One region of the Pseudomonas sp. NPDC077451 genome, then DNA from elsewhere that is predicted to be linked to it. Evidence: predicted binding sites of a transcription regulator. Region 1 holds the regulator's gene; each other region holds the start of a gene.

Region 1 (6,003 bases):
CATCGCGTGGTTCGGTCGGCCAGGATCGTCAGCTGCTTGACGAAAAGCCGGCTGCGGCTGCCCAAGCAGCTCCGGTTGCCGCAACTTCGTCGTTCGAGTCGCGTGCGGTCGAGGCGATGCAGTCAGAGCTACAGGGGCTGCGCGAACTGATCGAAGTGCAGCTCGGTTCGATTGCCTGGGGACAGGAGCAGAGCCGCCGTCCCCAACAGGCTGGCCTCTGGCGCCGCCTGCAGCGCATCGGTCTGCCTGCCGAACTGTCGCGCGCCTTGTTGGAAAAGGTTTCGACCGTATCGGAGCCACGCCAGGCCTGGCGGATGTTGTTGGCGTATCTGGCGCAATCGATCAAGGTCAGCAAGGTCGAGCCGCTGGAAGAGGGCGGCGTCATTGCCCTGGTCGGCCCGGCCGGTGCCGGCAAGACCACTACGCTGGCCAAGCTCGCGGCGCGTTACGTGCTCAAGCACGGCCCGCAGAGCATCGCTTTGGCGAGCATGGATAACTACCGCATCGGTGCTCAGGAACAGCTGAAAACCCTGGGAAGGATTCTCGACGTTCCGGTCATTCAGCTGGACCCCAGCCAGCCCTTGAGCAAAACCTTGGCGCCGCTAGCCCGTAAGCGCCTGATCCTTGTCGACACCGCCGGCCTGCCAGCGGGTGACTCGATGATGAAGGTGCAACTCGAGGCCCTGGCGGACCGCGGCATCAAAGCGAAGAATTACCTGGTCCTGCCTGCAACCAGCCAGAGTCAGGTGCTCAAGGCCACCTGGCACAACTACCGTCGTTGCGGGCTGGCTGGCTGCATTCTGACTAAACTGGATGAAGCCGGGAGCTTGGGTGACGTACTTGGTCTTATCATCAGTCAGCACCTGCCCATCGCTTACCTCGCTGATGGGCCGCGCATTCCTGATGACCTGCATCTGCCACGCAGTCACCAGTTGGTCAGCCGCGCGGTGAGCCTGCAATCGGAAGAGGCTCCTAGCGAGGAAACCATGGCTGACATGTTCTCCGATCTGTACAACGGTTCTAGGAAGGTCGGATGAACGCAATGCTCCGAGAGACACACAAAGAAGACGCGTTCCCGCTGAACGCATCGATGGCCCAAGGGCTCCAGCAAGAGATAGGCGTGTGAAAATGGGTATGCATCCCGTACAGGTTATTGCAGTGACCGGCGGCAAGGGTGGCGTCGGCAAGACCAACGTGTCGGTCAATCTGGCCTTGGCGCTGGCCGATCTCGGGCGTCGAGTGGTATTGCTCGACGCTGACCTTGGTCTGGCTAACGTCGACGTGTTGCTCGGCCTGACGACAAAACGCACCCTGGCCGATGTCATTTCCGGTGAATGCGACCTGCGCGATGTGCTGATTCAGGGGCCGGGCGGCATACGTGTTGTTCCGGCCGCTTCCGGCACTCAGAGCATGGTGCAGCTGTCGACGCTTCAACATTCTGGCCTCATCCAGGCTTTCAGCGACATCGGCGATGATATCGATGTGCTGATCATCGACACCGCCGCTGGCATTGGTGACGGTGTGGTGAGCTTTGTTCGCGCCGCGCAGGAAGTGTTGCTGGTGGTCACCGACGAGCCCACGTCAATCACCGATGCCTATGCGCTGATCAAACTGCTCAATCGTGACTACGGCATCAGCCGCTTCCGGGTCTTGGCCAACATGGCCCATGCGCCGCAGGAAGGGCGCAACCTGTTTGCCAAGCTGACCAAGGTGACTGAGCGCTTCCTCGACGTGGCGCTGCAGTACGTCGGCGCCATCCCGTATGACGAAGCGGTGCGCAAGGCTGTGCAGAAGCAGCGCGCCGTTTATGAGGCCTACCCGCGCGCAAAGTGCTCGCTGGCGTTCAGGGCTATCGCGCAGAAGGTGGACACTTGGCCGTTGCCGGCAACGCCACGCGGTCATCTGGAGTTCTTTGTGGAGCGCCTGGTCAGGCCCGCCGCAGAGCCTAACGAACAATAGCGGCTGGATTCGGTATGTATTACAGCAAAGCTCAGGCTAAAGACTCGCAATATCAACTCATCGATCAGTACGCACCGCTGGTCAAGCGCATTGCCTATCACCTCCTGGCGCGTTTGCCAGCGAGCGTGCAGGTCGACGACCTGATGCAGGCCGGCATGATCGGCTTGCTGGAGGCGTCAAAAAAATATGACGCCGGAAAAGGGGCGAGTTTCGAGACCTACGCCGGTATTCGCATCCGCGGCGCCATGCTCGACGAGGTGCGCAAAGGTGACTGGGCGCCGCGTTCGGTACACCGAAACTCGCGCATGGTCAGTGAGGCAATTCGGGCAATTGAGGCTAGAACAGGACGCGACGCTAAAGATCAGGACGTTGCGGCCGAACTTAAATTGAGTCTCGATGAGTACTACGGCATTCTGGGCGACACCCTGGGCAGCCGCCTGTTCAGCTTCGATGATCTGCTTCAGGAAGGCGAGCACGGGGAGTTCGAGGAGGATGCAGCCAGCACCCATCCGGAACCGTCCCGCGATCTTGAAGACGAGCGTTTCCAACAGGCGTTGGCCGAGGCCATCAGTAACCTGCCCGAACGTGAAAAGTTGGTGCTTTCGCTGTATTACGACGAAGAGTTGAACTTGAAGGAAATCGGTCAGGTACTGGGCGTCAGTGAATCACGGGTGAGCCAGTTGCACAGTCAGTGCGCGGCCCGTCTGCGGGCTCGTCTTGGCGAGTGGCGCGCGCGTTAACGACCGGTTTGCGACAAAAGCATTAGAGACCGCTTACGAGCTTCATTCATGAGGCTCGCAAACAGACCGTGAGCAGGTCTCGATTCGGGATTTACGGAGGTGTACTTGGACAAGAACATGAAAATCCTCATCGTCGACGACTTTTCGACCATGAGACGGATCATCAAGAACCTCTTGCGCGATCTGGGTTTTACCAACACTGCCGAGGCAGATGACGGCACCACTGCGCTGCCGATGCTCAAGAGCGGAAGTTTCGATTTCCTCGTCACCGACTGGAATATGCCCGGCATGAGCGGCATCGATTTGCTGCGCGCGGTGCGTGCCGATGAGCGCTTGAAGCATCTGCCGGTATTGATGGTGACCGCCGAGGCGAAGCGCGACCAGATCATCGAGGCCGCGCAAGCGGGCGTAAACGGTTACGTGGTCAAGCCATTCACGGCTCAAGTGCTCAAAGAGAAGATCGAAAAGATCTTCGAGCGCGTCAACGGCTGAAGCAGTAACGCCGCGAGGGCACTATGACGCAAGCAGACCAAACCCTGGCAGAGTTCGAAGCAACTCTGAAGGCTCACGCACCCCAATTGATTGAAAGTCTGCAACAGGGTCGTTTCGACGAAGCGACGCAGATGTTCAATGAGCTCAATCAGGCGCGCAATCACGGGATCTACCTGGAAGTTGGCAAGCTCACCCGGGAGCTGCACAACGCCATCGTAAAGCTCGAGATGGATACCTGTGCCACCGGGGGGGATCCGTCACCGATCACCGATGCGACTGATCGGCTGTCGTACGTGGTGGAGATGACCGAGAAAGCGGCCAACCGCACCATGGACCTGGTTGAAGAATCGGCGCCCTTGGTCAATTACGTGAGTTACGAGGCGCAGAGCCTCACTGCTGATTGGCAGCGTTTCATGCGGCGCGATATGAACGCTGAACAGTTCCGTGAGCTGGTCAAGCGCATCGACCAGTTTCTCCAGCGCAGCATGAACGATGGCAGTCAGCTGTCGCAGAACCTTAGCGAAATCATGCTGGCTCAGGATTTCCAAGACCTTACCGGTCAGGTGATCAAAAGAGTGACCCGGCTCATTACCGAACTCGAAAGTAACCTGCTTAATCTGGTGCTGATGGCCGGCCAGGTTGACCGCGTGGCGGGCATCCAGCACGACCGCGACGCGATGCGCGCCGAGCAGGAAATGAAAAAACAAGAAAAACTGCCTTCCAATGGTGAAGGTCCGCAGATGCATGCCGATATACGTGAAGACGTCGTATCCGGGCAGGACGACGTTGATGATCTGCTTTCGAGCCTGGGCTTTTAGGGGAAGTTAAATATGAGCTTCGACGCCGATGAAGAAATCCTCCAGGATTTCCTGGTAGAGGCCGGCGAGATTCTCGAACTATTGTCAGAGCAGCTGGTGGAGCTGGAAAGCAGCCCCGATGACACAGCCTTGCTCAATGCGATTTTTCGCGGTTTCCATACGGTAAAAGGCGGTGCCGGGTTTCTCCAGCTGCATGAGTTGGTGGAGTGCTGCCACATCGCTGAAAACGTCTTCGACATCCTGCGCAAGGGTGAGCGTCGCGTCGACTCGGAATTGATGGATGTCGTGCTGCAGGCCTTGGACTCCGTCAATGAAATGTTTAGCCAGGTGCGCGAGCGGACCGAAGTAACCCCGGCGACGCCCGAGCTGCTGGCAGCGCTGGCCCGTTTGGCCGAGCCGGCCGGAGCGCAGGAGCCCATAGTCGAAGCGTCTGTCGAGACTGAGCCTGAGTCTGAGCCCGCTACGACCGCCGACAGCGAGTTCGAGCAGTTTCTTGGCGCGCTGGACGAATCTGCCGAGGCACCTTCTTCAAGCGCCCCAGATGAAATTACCGACGAGGAGTTCGAATCGCTGCTCGATCAGCTCCATGGAAAGGGTCATTTCGCGACGGAGCAGCAACCGACTCCGGTCGCTCCTGCTGCTGCGGTGGCGGGACAGTCTGCCAGCGACGAGATTACCGACGACGAATTCGAGGCATTGCTCGATCAACTGCATGGCAAAGGCCAGTTCGCCGAACCGGCTGCCGCTGCACCTGCTGCCCCTGCCGGGTCCGTTGACAAGCCTGCCGCGGCGGGTGGCAATGACATCAGCGACGACGAATTCGAAGCGCTGCTGGACCAGCTGCATGGTAAGGGCAAGTTTGAACCTGATGCTGCCGCGCCAGTCGCGGCTGCAGCTGTGCCTGCCACCAAGCCCGCACCGGCTGCCGCGCCTGCCGAGAAAAAGGCTGCACCAGCGAAACCGGCAGCAAATGCCGTAGCGAGCAAGGCTGCTGCCCCGGCGAAAGCAGAGCTAGCATCCAAGTCTGCTGCAGCTCTGGAGAAGCCCGCGAGCGAGGCTGAGACGACTGTTCGAGTCGATACCGCGCGGCTCGATGAAATCATGAACATGGTGGGTGAACTGGTACTGGTGCGTAACCGCTTGGTGCGCCTGGGGTCCAACAGCGCCGACGAGGCCATGGCCAAGGCCGTGTCCAACCTCGATGTGGTGACCGCTGACCTGCAGAGCGCGGTGATGAAAACACGCATGCAACCGATCAAGAAGGTGTTCGGTCGCTTCCCGCGTCTTGTTCGCGATCTGGCTCGCAGCCTCAAGAAAGAAATCAATCTGGAACTGGTCGGCGAAGAAACCGACCTGGACAAGAATCTCGTCGAAGCCTTGGCTGATCCGCTGGTGCACTTGGTGCGCAACGCGGTGGATCACGGCATCGAGACACCGGAAGAGCGCGAAGCTGCAGGCAAGCCGCGTACCGGCAAGGTCGTACTCTCCGCAGAACAGGAAGGCGACCACATCCTGTTGCTGATCACCGATGATGGCAAAGGCATGGATGCAGACGTTCTGCGCGCCAAGGCGGTGGAGAAGGGCTTGCTCGATAAGGACGCAGCCGATCGCCTGAGCGATCTGGAATCCTACAATCTGATCTTTGCGCCGGGCTTCTCGACCAAGACGGAGATCTCCGACGTTTCCGGCCGCGGCGTTGGCATGGACGTGGTCAAGACCAAGATTTCGCAGCTCAACGGCACGGTCAACGTCTTCTCCAACAAAGGCCAGGGCTCGCGCGTTGTAATCAAAGTGCCCCTGACGCTGGCGATCATGCCAACCCTGATGGTGATGCTGGGTAACCAGGCATTCGCTTTCCCGCTGGTAAGTGTTAACGAGATCTTCCACCTCGACCTGTCCCGTACCAACGTGGTTGATGGTCAGGAAGTGGTGATCGTTCGCGACAAGGCGCTGCCATTGTTCTATCTCAAGCGCTGGCTGGTGCGCGGTGCCGA
Region 2 (6,003 bases), on a different contig from region 1:
CTGCCAGCTCAGGCAGCGCACCTTGCAACAGGACAGCGGAGAACTCAGAGGGCTGATCATCAGCTGCGGTCGACGCCCGCTGCATGCGCTCAGCAAAGCCTCGCAGGGCATCGGCTGCCATCGCCCGGCCGGCGGTGGTTTGCCCACCGTGGCTCGCGCGCGCAGCAACCGGCAATGCGGCTTCAGCACTTGCTGCGGCGGCACGCGTGGCGGAAATTGACTGGACGATCATCCCCTGTCTCCGACTTGGAACATGTCTATGCGCTGATAGGCGGCACGCCCTTCGGCGTGTTCGAGGTGGTTCAACAACAACAGGCGCAGGCGCTCACATTCGTCGGCACAGGCTTGCAAGCCTTCACCGTGGAGCTGCTTGAGGCGGCTCTTTGCAGCGTGGGTCGGCTCGTCCAGCTCAAGCCGCCCGGCCAGAGTTTCGAGACACTGCCGGATCGCCGCGTCAACCGCGGCGACCGCCGTCCAGTCGTTGCTCTGCAACGCCTGCTGCAATTCGCCGTGCAGCGCCATCAGGCGCTCGCTGTCACTTACGGGCGGCACTGACGCCCTCCCAGCCCTCGCGGAGAATGCTGAGCAGGTTGATCACTTCGTCCAGCCCTTCCAGCGACAGCGACACGCTGACGTCCGAAAGCCGGTAGATGCAGTACTCATACAGACGCGCCAGCCCCTGAACCACCTCGCCACCGCCCTCTTCGTCGAGTGCACCGTTAAGGCCGTTGAGGATGTTCATGCACTTTTCCAGCGACACGCCCTTCTGCTGGTAACGCTTGTGTTCGATGTGGCCGCGGGCACGGGCCAGCTCATCCAGCAGGCCGTCCATCAGCACCAGCACCAGTTCGTAAGGCGAAGCCGAGGCTGCACGCGCCTCGAGGTCTACCGAGCGGTAGCTGTCATAACTGTCGTTAGGGTGATAGCTGTTCATGAGAACAATCCGTTAGCTTGCGGTGTGGTTGGCATCGAGAACATTCCGCTGGTCTGCTCCATGCTCTGCATGGTCTGCATCATCGTGGTGAACTGCCGCAGGTAGCGGCTGTAATGGGTGTCGTACTGCTGCTGGAGGTTGTCGAACTGCTCGTCGATACGGCGCAGGTTCATGTCCAGCGTGTCCATGCGGTTCTTCAGCAGCCCGTTGGTGCTGCTGGTGTACGCGGCGACGGTCTTGTCCATGCTGTCGAGCAGCTTGTCAGTGCCAGTGAACAGCTCCTCGAAGCCCGCGGGATCATTAGCGACCGCAGCTTCGAAGCGCTTGGCGTCAATGGTCAGCTTGCCGTTACGGTCGGCACTGATGCCGAACTCGATCAGGCTCTTGCCACCGAAATCGGCACGCAGCAGGCCATTCAGGCGGCTCTCGATGGAGCGCACGCTGGAATCGCCGGCCAGAGCGCCGCGTTTGGCACTGTCGCTGCCGCTGGCGGTGAGCGAGTCGAAACTCGTCATCAGCGCGTTAAAGGCATCGATGAAGGTCTGCGCCTTGGCCTGGGTGCCGGCCTTGTCCTGACCCACCGTGACAGTCAACGCGGTGTCAGTCGCCGTATGGGTCTTGCTCACGGTCAGGCTGACGCCATCGATGACGTCGGTGAAGGTGTTGCTGGCGCTGGTCAGCTCAATGCCGCCGGTGCCATAACTACCACCCAGACGCACCATGGCGTCTTGAGCAGTGGATAGCTGGGTCGTGGTTGCGGCAGCGTTGCCCGTCATGCTGAGACTGAACGCATTGGCGGCGCCGGTTTGCTCGCTGCTGACCACCAGGCTGACCGCGCCATCGCTGCGTACCAGCGTTGCTTGTACACCGAGCCCAGCATCGTTTATAGCCGTGGCAGCATCGCTCAGCGTGGCGTATTGGCTCAGGTCGAAGGCCTGGGCATTCAGCGTCAGGGTGCCGCTCAGGCTGCCATCGACCAGGCCCTGTACAGCGACCTGCTGCTTGGCGGCCAGGCGCTCGACGAAGAAGTCGTAGGTGCCGGCTTTTGCCGTGGTGCCCACGGTAGCGGTGGCGTACCCCTCCTGACTGAAGGTCGCACTGTTGGTCAGCATGCTCGACGTGCTGCTGTTGAGCTTGGTGATGGCGGACTTGAAAGTCGTCATCGACGTGCGCAGCGAGTTCAACGCGTCGCGCTGAGCTTTGTAGCGCGATTCGTTGCGGTTAAGCCGATCCAACGAACCCTGAACTTCGTAGGTGGCCAACTGCGTCGACATCTGTTGTACGTAATCGGAATTTATAGCCATCACCATCCCCTCTTGAAACAGGTAGAGCAAGTTGGATGCCAGTTCTCGAATACCCGTATTACGGGCGTTTCAGAGCCGGCCATGCAGAAAAAAGGCTTCCGCAACGCGACAAGACAAGGAAACGGGGAAGCACCGTTTCCGCCTCGGCCGATGGCGGAACATCTGTCTATAAAGGCGACGTGAAAGGCGAGGGAGTTAAAGCGGCAACCGAAAAGGATTAATCCTTATCAGCGCGAGCGACTCGACAAGCGTGGGTCGCTCCCAAAAGCGCCATGAAGTGGATTGAGCTGTGGAAGGCTTTGGCTCGAGACGAGCCTTTTGACCTGATGGCGCTCGCAGGCTTCGATCGCCAGCAAGCTGGCTCCTACCAAAAGCGTTGCGTGCAAATTGAGCGCATCACGACAGGCAGCCGCCGCCGCGATAGCGCGCTCCTGTAGGAGCCAGCTTGCTGGCGATCTGCAAGGCTAGAAGCGACTTCGAGCGCCACTGGATGCAGGACGGATGTTGTTTTCCCATCCAACATTCGCGGTGGATATGCGGGTGGGTTACCCCAACATGAGGCCAGCGCGGCGCGCTTGCTAACGGAAGGCGCAGGAAGCCGAACGTTGCGCCTCAGTAAGCCTGAGGCGAGTAGAGCCGAGCGTCCTGCCCACCGGCGAGCAGTTGCTGAAGGATGTCGTGGTGCATGGCGAGCAGCTTGCCGTTGTGCTCGTTGAACTGCTGGCACTGCACGGCGAGGTCACCGACCTGCCGCCAGTGCTGCTGAAGGGATTCGCCGCGCTCGCCGGTGCAGCTGGACAACAGCCGGCGCATGCCCACGCCGGAGGTTTCCAGCCGGAAAGCCGCCAGCACCTTGCTGCGACGCTGGGCACGCGCGGCAATGGCTTCGACGCGGACTGTGATTTGCATATTAATGCGGTCGATTTCCGGCACATCGCGTTCGAGCAGACGGCCGTAGAGTTCCTGCATCAGCTCGCGCAAGGCGAGGTAATCGCCGCAGTCCTGCTGGAGATCGTCATCGACGACTGCCAGCAGCTTTTCGCGCTGGCTCACGCATCGTTTCCGCGGTGATAGCTGAGCATGCTGCTGGCCAGTTCGCCCACATCGGTAGAGATCTCGCCGCGCTGCAGGGCTTGCTTGATGGCCGCTACGCGATCCAGATCGACCTCGGGCATGGCGCGCAGGGCATCCTGCATTTGCTCCAGCGGCAGGCTTGCAGCTGGACGTGCGGCCGCCTGGGCTGCAGGACGGGCGCTGGCCGGACGCGCCGCGGCGGTCTCGGTGGGCATTGCAATGGCGGGCTTGAACTGCCGGCTGATTTCCATGATTTCGTTCCAACTCGGTGGTTACTGCCTAACAAGCGACCGCTCGGGCGGAAACCTTAAATATTTTTTTGCTGGGGCTGACAGGCGGACCGTTTTCAGCCGGTCCTCCGGTGCGGTGTTCAAGCACACCCCCTCACCCCAGCCCTCTCCCCGCAAGCGGGGCGAGGGAGTCGGCCGTGCAAGTCATTGCCGGCATGCCCAGGGTGGCCTTTTCGTCGCCAGGCCATCCTTGAATCTTTTGGTTCTGCGCCATCAGGGAGAGGGATTTGGCCCTACGGGCCGTTGCCGACGTGCCCGGGTTGCCTTTGCGTAACCTTCGCCGGGGCCCTGCATCCAGCCCCCACCCGTCCACCGCGCCGTACACGCCCCCTCGCCCCTTTGGGGAGAGGGCTGGGGTGAGGGGCCGGGGCCAAGCAAACTTGTAGCCCAACCCCACCACCTAGGCAATCTGGTTACGCCACCAAGTCTGCGCGGCTAGGCCATCCTGAATCTTCTGTTCCTGCGCCATCAACAGTTGCTGCCACTGCTGCATCTTGGCCTCGATCACATGCTCGACCACCTTCTCGCTGCGCATGGCCTGCAGCAGCTCCTGCTGAATGCGCGTCAGCGCCTGCTCGGCCACCGCCAGTTCACGGCGCTGCAACTCGACCATCTTGTACAGCGTGGCCTTGTAGCGCTGCTGGTTGTCGCGCTGCAAGGGTGTGCTCATCGGCACGCTGAAGCCGCACAGACGGCTGAGGCCAGTGATGTTGTTGCGATAGCGCTGGCAGAGATTCTGCTGATACTGAACCTGCCCGAGCATCTGCTTGACCCGGTTGCCACGCAGGCTGGCCAGGCGCGTGAGCGTTTCGATCTGCTGCTTCATGGTTGTTTGATGATGCTCTGCAGGATGGTGAGACTGGTTTCCAGCTCCGCGGCTTCGCCCACTTCCTGGCGCAGGAAGCGCTCGATGGTGGGTGCCAGCTTCACGGCGCGGTCGGTTTTCAGGTCTGCGCCCGGGCTGTAACCGCCCAGCGGGATCAGTTCCTTGATCTTCTCGTAGGTGCTGTAGAACTCCTTGAGCTGGCGCGCCGCGCCGAGATGCGGCGGCTGACCGACCTGGCTCATGCAGCGGCTGACCGAGGCGCAGATGTCGATGGCCGGGTAATGGCCGGCGTCGGCCAACCGACGCGACAGAACGATGTGGCCGTCGAGAATCGCCCGCGCGCAATCGACGATCGGGTCCTGCTGGTCGTCGCCTTCGGCCAACACGGTGTACAGCGCACTGAGGCTGCCATTGTCGTTGGCACCATTGCCGGCGCTCTCCACCAGTTCCGGCAGCATGCCGAATACCGAAGGCGGATAGCCCTTGGTGGCCGGCGGTTCGCCCAGGGCCAGGGCGATTTCGCGCTGGGCCATCGCATAGCGGGTCAAGGAATCGACCAGCAACAGCACATCGTTGCCCTGGTCGCGGAAATACGCCGCGATGCTGTGGCACAGCTCGGTGGCCTTGAGGCGCATCAAGGGCGACTCGTTGGCTGGCGCGACGACGACCACGGCCTTCTTCAGGCCCTCCTCGCCCAGCGAATGCAGCAGAAACTCCTGCACCTCGCGACCCCGCTCGCCGATCAACCCGACTACTACCACGTCGGCCTTGGTCTGCCGGGTGATCATGCCCAGCAGCACGCTCTTGCCCACACCGGAACCGGCGAACAGGCCAACGCGCTGGCCCTTGCCGAGGGTAAGCATGGCATTGATCGCCCGCACGCCGACGTCCAGCGGTTCACTGACCGGCTTGCGCTTGAGCGGGTTGACCGATGGCAGCTCGGTGGGCAGTGGATCGCGTCCACTGAGCTTGCCCATCTCATCCAAGGGCTCGCCGAGGCCGTTGACCACACGCCCCAACCAGGATTCGTCGATATGTAGCTTGGCGTCATCCGGTGCCGGAAAAACACGCGAACCGGATGTCAGCCCAACCGGCTTCTTGAATGGCATCAGATAGGTGATATCGCGATTGAAGCCCACCACCTGCGCTTCGAGCATGCTGCCGTCGCCCTGTTCGACGAAGCAGCGCTGGCCGGTCATGCGCTGGCAGCCGAGGCTTTCCAAGAGCATGCCGGAGACGCGCACCAGCCGGCCGCTGACTTTCGCCAGCTGCACGGTATCCAGCGAGCGCAACGCCTCGTCGAGCCGGAAGCTCTCGCGCAGGGACATCTCAGGCTTCCGCCCGGATGTGTTCGCCCAGCGTGTCCATGCATGAATCCAGGCGCTGCTGGCAGCCGATATCGGCTTCGGCCTGCGCCGTGATCACGCGGCACTCGCCGAGCGCCAGTTTTTCATCTGGCACCAGACGCCAGGCTGTTGCGCGCTCCGGCGCCAGCTCCTTGATGCGGGTGCATTCCTCGGGGTTGAGCAGGATGCGTACGTCTTCCTGATCGCCCGGCATGGCGGCCAGGGCTTC
Region 3 (6,003 bases), 110 kb from region 1:
TCAGAAGCGTGCGCGTTGCTGTATCAACTAAACCGGTCGGTCACCTGATCACGTCGGGCTTCGCGCTGTAGCTGATAGACGAACCGTTCAACCTGTCTCTGCGTTAAGCCACTGATTCGGTGGAAGCGTATCCCGCAGAACGTTAGATCAAGTTTCTCATCGTAGATAACGTGGCGCAGCTCAGCTGCGGTTGTTATGGCGCCGAAAGGCAAGTGTACGGAAAGTTGATCATAGACTTGGCCGGACTGTAGGCCAGCTTGTAGATTCCCTGGGAAGCTCAGCTTGCAACCCGTTGCCGACATGTCCAAGACTTTGCCCACCAGAGGTTTCCTGATCGTCTTTCCGTTCAGTTGCGCTGCGATTGGCTGCCCGCTCAGTGTGGCGCGATAGGCGTTTCGCCTTTGGTGGTAAAGAATTTCGTCTGGCAGGTGAGCCCAATAGCAGCGCGCATCGTCCAGTTCGCCAAGATGCACTGGATGTGGATTATTCCAAGCGATTCGCACGCCCTCGTAAAAGCCTTCTATTTGGAAAGCTTCTCCTGACGCCATTAGTCGCTCACCATCGCTAGGTATCAGCTCGTCTAACGCAAGCCAGCCCTTTTCGCGGTTTATCTCTACCAGGTAAGTCTGGTACCGCTGAGCGCGCTCGGCAAAACGGACCTGCAGTGGGATATGGTTATCCAGCAGGGGGCGTAAATTTGCCTGAATTTCGACTGGAGTCTTGAGTATCTGAGGGGGCTGAGGGCCTTCTCCCTCAGCGAAAGGACTAGACACTTGGCGTTGCTCTCCGGCATGTAACGACGACAGACCAATGATAGCACTTTGATGCTATACGGCTGCGGATGGTTCAGGCCTGGCTGAGCGGGCGATGATGAGTGCTTTTGGCGGCAGCTCCCCGGCGATCATAAACGTCCGGGGTCTGGGACGTGCCTTGCAGTATTTGCAGCATGGTCCCTACGGCGCTCTGGTTGGCCCGGATAAGCTTGCCATTGCGTTCATTGGCTTTGCGGCAGTCCTCAAGGATGATCTCCAGCTGTTCTGCCTGGGCAAGGATCTCGCCGCCTATCTCCGAAGCTGCGGCAAACTGTGCCAAGCCGTTGCGGTCGGCGCTCAGCTGTGCCCTAGCTAATGCCTGGCTGCGTAGCGTGCCGTGTTGGCCCAAAAGTGCCAGCAGTGCCTGTTTTTGCGTGAGCAGCTGCTCCAGCCCACCGAGATTACGCTCAGAGAGGGCCAGATATTCCGCGTCGGTGAGCTCGCGTAGCGTTCTGGCGGTGTCGATATCGTTGGTCAGCTGCTGGAGCAATTCGGAATCTAGCATAGTGGCCTCTGTTGCACTCACGCCCGCTCGCATTGGTGTCAGGCTCAGCGCTGGCTTTCGAACGACAGTAGCTTCGATGCCACTCGCTGGCTGTCCACCTGATAGCTACCATCGGCGATTGCCTGCTTGATCTGAGCAACACGCTCTTGATCAACGGCGGGCTGCTGGTTCAACTTCTCGGTGGTCTGCTGAAGGCGCTGGGCTTCGGGGCTCAGCTGAACGCTCTCCCCCGATACCGGGCTGTTGCCGGTGGTCTTTGCTTCGTCAGTAGAGGGCTGCTGAGCCGTTGGTCGCTCAGTGTTCTGGACGTTGCTGCTACGCCCATTGCTGGTTGAATTGACGGCACTGTTAGGCCGATTGAAATCGATAACCATGATCGAAACCTCGAATAAGTCAGGACGCTTGCCTGCTTTTCGGCAAATCCAAATAAAACTTTAGTCTTTTTTCATACGGGCGGCTGGCGTAGCGGCGCCCGCCTTCACATTGCGACTTCTACTTGCCCGGGACCAACGACGCGGGCTTTGATGGTCCGTCCGGAGCGCTGGTTTTTGACTCTGATCTGAGAGCCAAGCGCGCCGTCGGACAGCGCCTCGCCAGGCATTCTTACATTTATCGTAGAGTTTTTCGCGCTGATTACCACCTGGTCGCCTTTTCGGACTATTTCAGCTGGTGATAAGTAGGTTGGAGGTAGCACCTGGTCGGGGAGGGCGCTACGGGTAATCTTATTGCCCAGCACTTGGTCGAACGAGGTCAGATAGCCTTGATTGAGCAGGCTGACGTCGCGCTCGGCAAGGGTAACATCGGCTAGCTCTACGACACTCTCTCGGGCCAGGGGCCGTCTGGCTACGATTACTTCCCGGAACAAATGGACCTGTGCAGGGACGAAAACGGACCAGGGCGAAGTAGCTTCACAGCTAACTCGCACGGTAATGCGACCAACGGGTTGTGCCGGGCTTTCGAGTCTGGTCGTCAATCCTTGATCGCAGGCCGCTAGCCGTAGGCGCGGGTCCAGCCTGTTCAGCTCGATCTCGTAGCGCGCCTGGATTTGACTACGCTGTAAATAGTCAGTTACTTCCCGCTCAAGAAAAGCGCGGGTCGCGTCGATAAGCTGTTCAGGTCGCGTAAAGCTTGCTGAGTCAGCCAGCTGGCTCAGCGCGCACAGAGTCGCCAACAGAAACGTTTGGAAAAGCGTCTTGCACGGATGCCGGAAAAAAGTCGTCTGTTTGCTCATGTGTTGGTTGAAGCAAGGGACGTGCCGTTTGTTGACCGTTCAGAAACTGACTGGGCAGGCGAGACAGGTATTTTGCAAATCGGTGTTGGCATGCATGCCACTTCAGCGCCAGATAGTCTGAGCTACAGATGTCTGCCCGCCCATCTCACACGCAAGAGGAACTGGCATGGCCGGTGTATTGGATTCGGTTAACCAGCGTACGCAGCTGGTGGGACAGAACCGTTTGGAGCTGCTGTTGTTCAGACTGGACGGCAAGCAGCTTTATGGCATCAACGTGTTCAAGGTCAAAGAGGTGCTGCAGTGCCCTCGGCTCACGGTCATGCCTCGGTCGAGCCCGGTGGTGAGAGGGGTGGCGAACATTCGGGGAAGCACGCTTTCTATCCTCGATTTGTCCGCTGCTACCGGAAAGCCAGTGCTACAGGATTTGCCGAATAGTTTTGCCATCATTGTCGAATACAACACCAAGGTGCTTGGTTTCTTGGTCCGCTCGGTGGAGCGGATAGTCAACATGAACTGGGAAGATATTCTTCCGCCCCCTAAGGGTGTTGGGCACGACCATTATTTGACGGCCGTGACTCATGTAGATCAACAGATGGTGGAAATCATCGACGTTGAAAAGATACTCGCCGAAGTGGCGCCGGTGTCCGAAGTGCTCTCGGTCAGCATTGCGGACGAGGCAACCAGTAACAAGGCGTCAACCAGTCGGGTACTGATTGTCGATGACTCGTCTGTGGCGCGTAAGCAGATCATGCGTTGTCTGCAGAATCTGGGAATCGAGGTCGTTGCGCACAATGATGGGCGGCAGGCGCTCACCTATCTGCGAAAGCTTGTAGCTGAGGGCAAGAAGCCGTCTGACGAATTCATAATGATGATTTCCGATATCGAAATGCCAGAAATGGATGGTTACACCCTGACGACGGAGGTTCGTCAGGATCCGGCTATGCGTGATATGCATATTCTGCTGCATACTTCGCTTTCCGGTGTGTTCAACCAGAGCATGGTCAAGCGGGTCGGAGCGGACGATTTTCTCGCCAAGTTTCAGGCAGATGATCTGGCCAATCGAGTGATAGAGCGGATCCGGACTACGGATAAGAATTGAGGCGTCGTCCTCTTAATATGACTGGTGGGCATTATTAGTGTCAGGTGATCCGGATTTCGATCAGTTCCGAATATTCCTCGAGAAGACGTGCGGCATTCTGCTGGGCAGCAACAAGCAGTACCTGGTGTCCAGCAGGTTGAACAAGCTTATGGAGCAGCAAGGGCTCAAAACGCTTGGCGATTTGGTCAGGAAGATTCAGGCCCAGCCGCGTAGCGGCCTGCGCGAGCAGGTCGTGGACGCCATGACAACCAACGAGACGCTCTGGTTTCGTGACACCTATCCTTTTGAGGTGATGAAAAACCGCGTTCTGCCTGAGCTGCTGAAAAACGCGCCGGGACAGCGTTTGCGTATCTGGTCGGCCGCTTGTTCATCAGGGCAAGAGCCTTACTCGCTGTCGATGACCATCGACGAGTACGAGCGCAGTAGTCCTAGCCACCCGAAAACGGCAGTTCAGATCGTGGCTACTGAATTGTCAGGCGCCATGCTTGCTGCATCGAAGGCAGCCGAATATGACAGTCTCGCTATCGCTCGAGGTTTATCCAGTGAGCGGCTGCAGCGTCATTTCGAGGTGAAAAGCCCGGGTCGTTGGGTGGTTAAGCCGGCAATTCGTAGTCGTGTTGAGTTTCGGGTGCAGAACCTGCTCGACAGCTATGCCGTGCTCGGCAAGTTCGATGTGGTGTTCTGCCGCAACGTGCTCATTTATTTTTCCGCTGATGTAAAGAAAGACATCCTCAAACGAATCCACGCGACGTTGAAGCCAGGCGGATACCTCTTTCTGGGAGCATCCGAAGCGCTGAACGGTCTTCCTGAGCTGTATCAGATGGTGCAATGCAGCCCGGGCATCATCTACAAAGCAAAGTAATGGTTGGTTCTTAGCAAAGGCGGCAGGAATCTGTCGCTATCGGCTGGATGAGCGGCAAAAACATAGGTCACGCTTTGCCGCTTTTGACGCCTAGTCCAATCCACTCTTCAAAAAAGCTTATAAATCAGTCAGTTGCCGAAATGGCATGGGCTTTGCTGTGTGTTTGCTAAGCAGACTTGTACCCGGCAAAGGGCTAGATCATGAGCATCAGTTTCGACAAGGCACTCGGTATCCATGAGAAGGCGCTCGGTTTTCGCGCTCAGCGTGCCGAGGTGCTTGCCAACAACATCGCCAACGCTGACACCCCCAACTACAAGGCGCGTGATCTGGAATTCAGCTCAGTGCTTGCTGCGCAAAACAGCAAGAACCAGGGCGGATTCGGTGTGGCGGTGACTAGCAGCAAGCATATTGCCGCCGAAGGCATGGAGATTGCCGATCCCGGCTTGCGTTTCCGCACGCCGGCACACGCGTCGCTCGATCAAAACACTGTTGATGCCCAGGTTGAGCAAGCGGCCTATGCCGAGAATGCTATCGACTTTCAGGCGAGTTTCACCTTGCTCAACAGTAAATTTCGGGGGCTCATGAGCGCCCTGCGCGGCGAATAAAAGGAGCAAAACCATGTCCCTCAGCAGTGTATTCAGCATCGCCGGCAGCGGCATGAGTGCCCAGAGCACTCGTCTCAACACCATTTCCAGCAACATTGCTAACGCCGAAACGGTGTCGTCTAGCGTCGACCAGACTTATCGCGCGCGTCACCCCGTGTTCGCAACCATGCTGCAGCAGGCCGACGGGTCGCCGAACGGGTCGTTATTCGCTGAGCAGGACCAGGCGGGGGCCGGCGTCCAGGTGCTGGGAGTGGTGGAAGACCAGAGCGAACTGCAAGCCCGGTACGAGCCCAACCATCCGGCGGCGAATGCCGAAGGCTACGTGTATTACCCGAACGTCAATGTCGTTGAAGAAATGGCCGACATGATTTCTGCCAGCCGGTCGTTTCAAACCAATGCTGAGCTGATGAATACAGCCAAGACCATGTTGCAGAAAGTTCTGACCCTAGGCCAGTAACCACTACGAGATATAGCCATGAGCACGACAGGCGGCGTCAGCGGTACCGGCTCGGTACTTGACCAATACCAGATCAAAGATCGCGAAGTTAAAAGCAACGACCTCGGCAAAAACGAGTTTCTCGAATTGCTGGTTACTCAGTTGAACAACCAGAACCCGCTGGAGCCGCAAGAGAACGGTGAGTTCATCGCGCAGCTGGCACAGTTCAGCACCGTTGAAGGTGTGGAAAAACTGAACTCAAGCATGGAAACCATGCTGTCCGGGTATCAGTCATCCCAAGCGCTGCAAGCATCTTCACTCGTCGGCCGCAAAGTAATCGTGCCGACTGACAAGGCGGTGGTTGATACCAGCGAGACATTCAAGGCCAGCATCGTGCTTCCGACGACCAGCAGCAACGTGGCGGTCAACGTCTATGACAGCGCCGGTACGGTA
Region 4 (6,003 bases), on a different contig from region 1:
GCCATTGAAGGCAACTTCGATGATTGTCAGGAGATGGTGAAGGATAGCTTCGCCGACCAGGGTTTCCTTAAAGGCACCCGGCTGGTGGCGGTCAACTCGATCAACTGGGCGCGGATCATGGCCCAGATCGTGTACTACTTCCATGCTGCGCTGCAGCTGGGCGGCCCGGCCCGTTCGGTGGCGTTTTCCGTACCGACGGGCAATTTTGGGGACATTTTCGCGGGTTACTTGGCGCGTAACATGGGCCTGCCAATCAGCCAGCTGGTGGTGGCAACCAACCGAAACGACATTCTGCACCGGTTCATGAGTGGCAACCGTTACGACAAGGACACGTTGCACCCGTCGCTGTCGCCCTCCATGGACATCATGGTGTCGTCCAACTTCGAACGGTTGCTGTTCGATCTGCATGGCCGCAACGGCGCGGCGGTTGCCGAATTGATGAGCGCATTCAAGGCCAGCGGCAAGCTGTCGGTCGAGGAGGAACGCTGGACCGAGGCACGCAAGCTTTTCGACTCGCTGGCGGTAGACGATGAGCAGACCTGCAAGACGATTGCTGACGTCTTCAGTGCGACCGGTGAGTTGCTCGATCCGCACACGGCGATCGGGGTTTATGCCGCACGCGAGTGCCGCCGCAGTCTGGCTACGCCGATGGTAACGCTGGGTACCGCCCATCCTGTGAAATTCCCCGAGGCTGTGGAAAAGGCCGGTGTTGGCAAGGCGCTGGAGTTGCCGGCGCATCTGACGGACTTGTTTGAACGCACGGAGCGATGCACTGTTCTGAAGAACGATCTCAAGGCCATGCAGGCGTTTGTCAGCGAGCATGGCAATAAAGGTAAGCCGCTGTAAGCGACCAGCAATAACGAAAAAGGCCAGTCTCACGACTGGCCTTTTTCGTTTGAGGGAGGACCTGAGCTTATTCGTCGAACTCTTCCCAGCCGCCCATCTCTCTCCAGCGATTGACGATGCCGCAGAACAGCTCAGCAGTCTTTTCCGTGTCGTAGCGCGCAGAGTGTGCTTCGCGTCCGTCAAAGTCGATATCGGCTGCCTGGCAGGCTTTTGCGAGGACGGTCTGACCGTAGGCGAGGCCTGCCAGCGTTGCAGTGTCGAAGCTGGAGAAGGGGTGGAATGGGTTGCGCTTAATATCGCAGCGGGCAATTGCTGCGTTCAGGAACCCGAGATCAAAGCTGCTGTTGTGGCCGACGAGAATGGCACGTTTGCAGCCGGCTGATTTCACCGCTTTGCGCACGCCGCGAATGATCTCATTCATCGCCTGTGATTCGGGAACGGCCATGCGCAGCGGGTGGTCGAGCTTGATGCCGGTGAACTCCAGCGCGGCTGCTTCGATGTTGGCGCCAGCGAAGGGTTCGACTCGGAAGAAGAGCGTGTCTTGCGGGTAGAGCAAACCCTGCTCGTCCATGCCGATGGTCACGGCAGCAATTTCCAGCAGCGCGTCGGTCGCGCAGTTGAATCCGCCGCACTCGACATCAACCACGACTGGCAGGAAGCCTCGAAAGCGTCTCGCCATCGGCGAGCGCGGCTTGCCTGGCTGGTTGCCTTCCAGCTCGTCGTCAAACTGATCGTCGCTCATGCGTTGGTCTCCAACCGCCATTGCAGGGTTTCGCCTGCACGTAGGGGCACGACGTTGTGCTCCCCGAACGGCAAGCTGGCCGGCACGCTCCAGGATTCACGTACCAGGGTGATCTGCTCGGTGTTGCGCGGCAAACCGTAGAAGTCGGCGCCGAAGTTGCTGGCAAAGGCCTCCAGGCGGTCAAGCGCGCCGCGCTGTTCGAACGCCTCAGCATAGAGCTCGATCGCAGCGAACGCCGTATAACAGCCGGCGCAACCGCAAGCGTTTTCCTTGGCGTGCTGGGCGTGCGGGGCCGAGTCAGTGCCGAGAAAGAACTTCGGATTGCCGCTGGTAGCCGCATCAAGCAGCGCTTCCTGATGGACGTTGCGCTTAAGGATTGGCAGGCAGAAGAAGTGCGGGCGAATTCCGCCCACCAGCATGTGGTTGCGGTTGTAGAGCAAATGGTGGGCGGTGATGGTGGCGCCGACGTTGCTGCTGGCAGCCTCGACGAACTGCACGGCATCCCGGGTGGTGATGTGCTCGAACACCACCTTGAGCGTGGGGAAGCGCTCGGTGACTCGGCTAAGCTGTTCGTCGATGAAGTATTTTTCACGATCGAAGATATCGATTTCTGAACGCGTCACTTCGCCATGCACCAGCAGCGGCAAGCCGACCTCGGCCATCGTCTCGAGCACTGGAAATATGTTGTCGATGCGGGTGACGCCGGATGCAGAGTTGGTCGTGGCGCCGGCTGGATACAGCTTGGCGGCAAATACGTAGCCACAGGCCTTGGCGGCGCGCACGTCTTCGGGCTGCGTACCGTCAGTGAGGTAAAGCACCATCAAGGGCTCGAACGGGTTGCCGTCCGGTCGGGCGGCAAGAATGCGCTGGCGGTAGCTGTCCGCCTCTGCTGCATTGCGAATCGGCGGTACAAGGTTCGGCATGATGATCGCTCGTGCGAACTGGCGTGCGGCGTCCGCCACGGTGTGCGGCAGCGCTGCGCCGTCGCGCAGGTGAATGTGCCAATCGTCGGGGCGCAGTAGTGTCAGTCGGTCGGACATGCGGATTTCCAGGCGGTAAAACGTGCGGGAATGCTACCGGAAACGCGTGAAAAAATCGCCGCAGGCGGGTCTTCCGGTCGAAACGAGTAGCGAGGGCTGGCGCCAGCTAGGTATCGCAGCGTTCAAGTTTTCAAGGTGCGCACCGATACCTCAATTGAATGTTGTTTACCCTGGAGCCACACGTGCGCTTGCGCCTCCTTGTTCTTGCCTGCTTGTTGGCTTCCCCAGCCAATGCCCTCACGTTTCAGACTCGTCTGGAGCGAGCGCAGTGGCAGGTGGAAGGCGATCAGTTCGAGTGTCGGTTGATCCAGCCAGTCGCAGGCTTTGGTGCAGGTGAATTCGTACGGCGAGCGGGCGAGCAGCCTACTTTTCGCTTGCAGTCACCTGATCGCTGGCTGGGCAATGGTTCGGCCACGCTGCTTGCGGCAGCTGCGCCCTGGCAGCCTAGTCGCGGTGATATCAATCTGGGCGTAGTTTCCGTAGCCGGCGGCGAGGTTCCATTCAACAGTACCTACCTGCAGGCCGATCGCCTGCTCAGTGGCCTCCTCGAAGGTCGCAGCCCGGTGGTGCGCCACCGCACGCGGCTTGGTGGCGAAGCGTTGGAGGTGCGGCTATTGCCTGTGCGATTCGGCAAAGCCTATGAAGATTTTCGCAGCTGCACGGCCAAATTGCTGCCGGTCAACTTCGAGCAGATTCGTACGTCGCAGGTTGGGTTTCCCGCCGGTGACGTCGTACTCGATGCGTTGGGCCAGGCCAAGCTCGATATCATCCTGCAATTTCTCAAGGCTGATCCCAGCGTCAACCGCATCCAGCTTGATGGTCACTCCGACAATAGCGGCAATAGACTGACCAATCGTGACCTGTCGCGTCGTCGCGCGCTTGCGGTCGAGGCGTATCTGACTGCCAACGGCGTGCCGAAAGAGCAAATCACGTTGCGCTTTCACGGCGAACGCTATCCCGTCGTGCCCAACAGCAGCGAGGCCAACCGGGCCAAGAATCGGCGTGTAACCCTGCGTTTGGAGCGCGAGCCGGCAACCACCACTGCCGCAGCAGAGGGCGGTACACCGTCGACCTGATGCCGAGGGGTCGCATGCGCCCCTGTAAAACAAACGTCGCGACCAGTAGAATCCCCGCTTTCCTTAAAATCCCGGGAGTGGATGGCAATGGCCGACGTAAAGAAGGTAGTCCTGGCGTATTCCGGTGGCCTGGACACCTCGGTGATCCTCAAGTGGCTGCAAGACACCTATAACTGCGAAGTGGTGACCTTTACCGCCGACCTCGGTCAGGGCGAGGAAGTCGAGCCAGCCCGTGCCAAGGCCAAGGCCATGGGCGTTAAGGAAATCTACATCGACGATTTGCGCGAAGAGTTCGTCCGCGACTTCGTCTTCCCGATGTTTCGCGCCAACACCGTTTACGAAGGCGAGTACCTGTTGGGTACATCCATCGCCCGTCCGCTGATCGCCAAACGCCTGATCGAGATCGCCAACGAGACCGGTGCTGACGCCATCTCTCATGGCGCCACCGGCAAGGGCAATGACCAGGTCCGTTTCGAGCTGGGCGCCTATGCGCTGAAGCCGGGCGTCAAGGTCATCGCCCCCTGGCGTGAATGGGACCTGCTCTCGCGCGAGAAGCTGATGGATTACGCAGCCAAGCACGAGATTCCGATCGAGCGCCATGGCAAAAAGAAATCGCCGTACTCGATGGACGCCAACCTGCTGCACATCTCCTACGAAGGTGGTGTGCTGGAAGACACCTGGACCGAGCACGAAGAGGACATGTGGCGCTGGACGCGTTCGCCTGAGACCGCACCGGATACCCCGACCTACATTGAACTGACCTACCGCAAGGGCGACATCGTTGCCATTGACGGTAAGGACATGACCCCGGCGGAAGTGCTGACCTATCTGAACAAGATCGGCGGCGAGAACGGCATCGGGCGTCTGGACATTGTCGAGAACCGCTATGTCGGTATGAAATCGCGCGGCTGCTACGAGACCCCGGGCGGAACCATCATGCTCAAGGGGCATCGTGCCATTGAGTCGATTACCCTCGACCGTGAAGTAGCCCACCTGAAAGACGAGCTGATGCCCAAGTATGCGAGCCTGATTTACAACGGCTACTGGTGGAGCCCTGAGCGCAGCATGCTGCAGCAGATGATCGACGCGTCGCAGGCCAACGTGAACGGTGTAGTGCGTCTGAAGCTCTATAAGGGCAACGTCATCGTCACCGGCCGCAAGTCGGACGACTCGCTGTTCGACGCCAACATCGCCACTTTTGAAGACGATGCGGGCGCCTACGATCAGGCCGACGCGGGTGGTTTCATCAAGCTCAACGCGCTGCGCATGCGCATCGCCGCGAACAAGGGCCGGACGCAGTTCTAACAGAAACTGCTACACAGCCCGACCATGACCCCGGCCACGAGCCGGGGTTATGCTTTTTGCACCGCTGAACAGGAGAGACATCATGAGACTGCTGCATACCATGCTGCGAGTCGGCGATATGGAGCGATCCATCGCCTTCTACACCGAAGTGCTGGGCATGACCCTGCTGCGACGCAAGGATTATCCGGAAGGCAAGTTCACCCTGGCGTTCGTCGGCTATGGCGACGAAGCGCATAACAGCGTGCTGGAGCTGACCCACAACTGGGACGTTGATAAATATGACCTGGGCGACGGTTACGGCCATATCGCGCTGGAGGTTGAAGACGTGTACAAGGCCTGCGAGGATATTCGCAGCCGAGGCGGCAAGATCACCCGTGAGCCGGGGCCAATGAAGCATGGCACCAGCATTCTTGCGTTTATCGAGGATCCGGACGGCTACAAGGTCGAGCTACTCTCTCCGTCGCGCCGGGACTAGCAGCGACGCCACAAAAAAAGCCCCAACCACGGGGCTTGTTTATTTAAAGATCGAAGTCGAACTCGTTGAGTTGCTTCTGCAGTCGGCGCTCTTCGAGCAGGTTGTCGATGATCCGGCGCTTGGTCAGGTTGGTCTTGGCGACTTCGACTGGCGCCTCTGCACCATCGTCTTCGTCATCCGCGACGAAGTCATCTTCGATCTGGATCTCTTCTTTCTCGGACACTTGTATCACTCCACGGCTTGGGCGCGCTGTTGGCGCACCTTATAGCGACAAAAGAGGAGGCCGTAAAAAAGATTTTTTCAATCGTGCGATAGGTTTTCCCATTGGCCGCTCAATCGTCCGACGTTTTGTGCTTGTACTCGCAGAGGTCCTCGATCCGGCAGCTGCCACATTGTGGCTTGCGCGCCTTGCAGACGTAGCGTCCGTGCAGGATCAGCCAGTGATGGGCGTCGAGCAGATAATCCTTCGGCACGAATTTGACCAGCTTGCGCTCGACCTCCAGCACGTTTTTGCCCGGG

What was found. Region 1 encodes FliA, which starts transcription of late flagellar genes. Its sites were predicted from a motif close to CTAAAGTTTNNNNNNNNNNNGCCGNTAA; they were not measured.
Region 2: flgM (flagellar biosynthesis anti-sigma factor FlgM) is a predicted target of FliA. The motif match lies at 3,596-3,623, and genes of this name have one in related genera.
Region 3: flgM (flagellar biosynthesis anti-sigma factor FlgM) is a predicted target of FliA. The motif match lies at 1,728-1,755, and genes of this name have one in related genera.
Region 4: ACIGHL_RS19270 (flagellar protein MotY) is a predicted target of FliA. The motif match lies at 2,750-2,777, and genes of this name have one in related genera.

What each region holds. Positions count from the first base shown of each region.
Region 1 is NZ_JBITVX010000001.1:388,886-394,888, forward strand. Features, by position in the region: gene flhF (flagellar biosynthesis GTPase FlhF) at 1-1,037, shown strand, start outside; gene fleN (flagellar synthesis regulator FleN) at 1,129-1,959, shown strand; gene fliA (RNA polymerase sigma factor FliA) at 1,974-2,699, shown strand; gene ACIGHL_RS01760 (chemotaxis response regulator CheY) at 2,817-3,191, shown strand; gene ACIGHL_RS01765 (protein phosphatase CheZ) at 3,215-4,009, shown strand; gene ACIGHL_RS01770 (chemotaxis protein CheA) at 4,022-6,003, shown strand, end outside.
Region 2 is NZ_JBITVX010000004.1:171,000-177,002, reverse strand. Features, by position in the region: gene ACIGHL_RS09170 (flagellar hook-length control protein FliK) at 1-232, opposite strand, end outside; gene ACIGHL_RS09165 (hypothetical protein) at 229-552, opposite strand; gene fliS (flagellar export chaperone FliS) at 536-934, opposite strand; gene fliD (flagellar filament capping protein FliD) at 931-2,238, opposite strand; gene ACIGHL_RS09150 (hypothetical protein) at 2,511-2,675, shown strand; gene flgN (flagellar protein FlgN) at 2,851-3,291, opposite strand; gene flgM (flagellar biosynthesis anti-sigma factor FlgM) at 3,288-3,563, opposite strand; gene ACIGHL_RS09135 (flagellar FliJ family protein) at 4,003-4,428, opposite strand; gene fliI (flagellar protein export ATPase FliI) at 4,425-5,756, opposite strand; gene fliH (flagellar assembly protein FliH) at 5,758-6,003, opposite strand, start outside.
Region 3 is NZ_JBITVX010000001.1:497,382-503,384, forward strand. Features, by position in the region: gene ACIGHL_RS02380 (flagellar brake protein) at 24-773, opposite strand; gene ACIGHL_RS02385 (flagella synthesis protein FlgN) at 847-1,317, opposite strand; gene flgM (flagellar biosynthesis anti-sigma factor FlgM) at 1,362-1,691, opposite strand; gene flgA (flagellar basal body P-ring formation chaperone FlgA) at 1,796-2,548, opposite strand; gene ACIGHL_RS02400 (chemotaxis protein CheV) at 2,715-3,647, shown strand; gene ACIGHL_RS02405 (CheR family methyltransferase) at 3,685-4,509, shown strand; gene flgB (flagellar basal body rod protein FlgB) at 4,710-5,114, shown strand; gene flgC (flagellar basal body rod protein FlgC) at 5,128-5,571, shown strand; gene flgD (flagellar hook assembly protein FlgD) at 5,590-6,003, shown strand, end outside.
Region 4 is NZ_JBITVX010000015.1:46,773-52,775, reverse strand. Features, by position in the region: gene thrC (threonine synthase) at 1-846, shown strand, start outside; gene rnt (ribonuclease T) at 914-1,588, opposite strand; gene pyrC (dihydroorotase) at 1,585-2,628, opposite strand; gene ACIGHL_RS19270 (flagellar protein MotY) at 2,811-3,704, shown strand; gene ACIGHL_RS19265 (argininosuccinate synthase) at 3,792-5,009, shown strand; gene gloA (lactoylglutathione lyase) at 5,092-5,484, shown strand; gene ACIGHL_RS19255 (PA3496 family putative envelope integrity protein) at 5,528-5,707, opposite strand; gene nth (endonuclease III) at 5,817-6,003, opposite strand, start outside.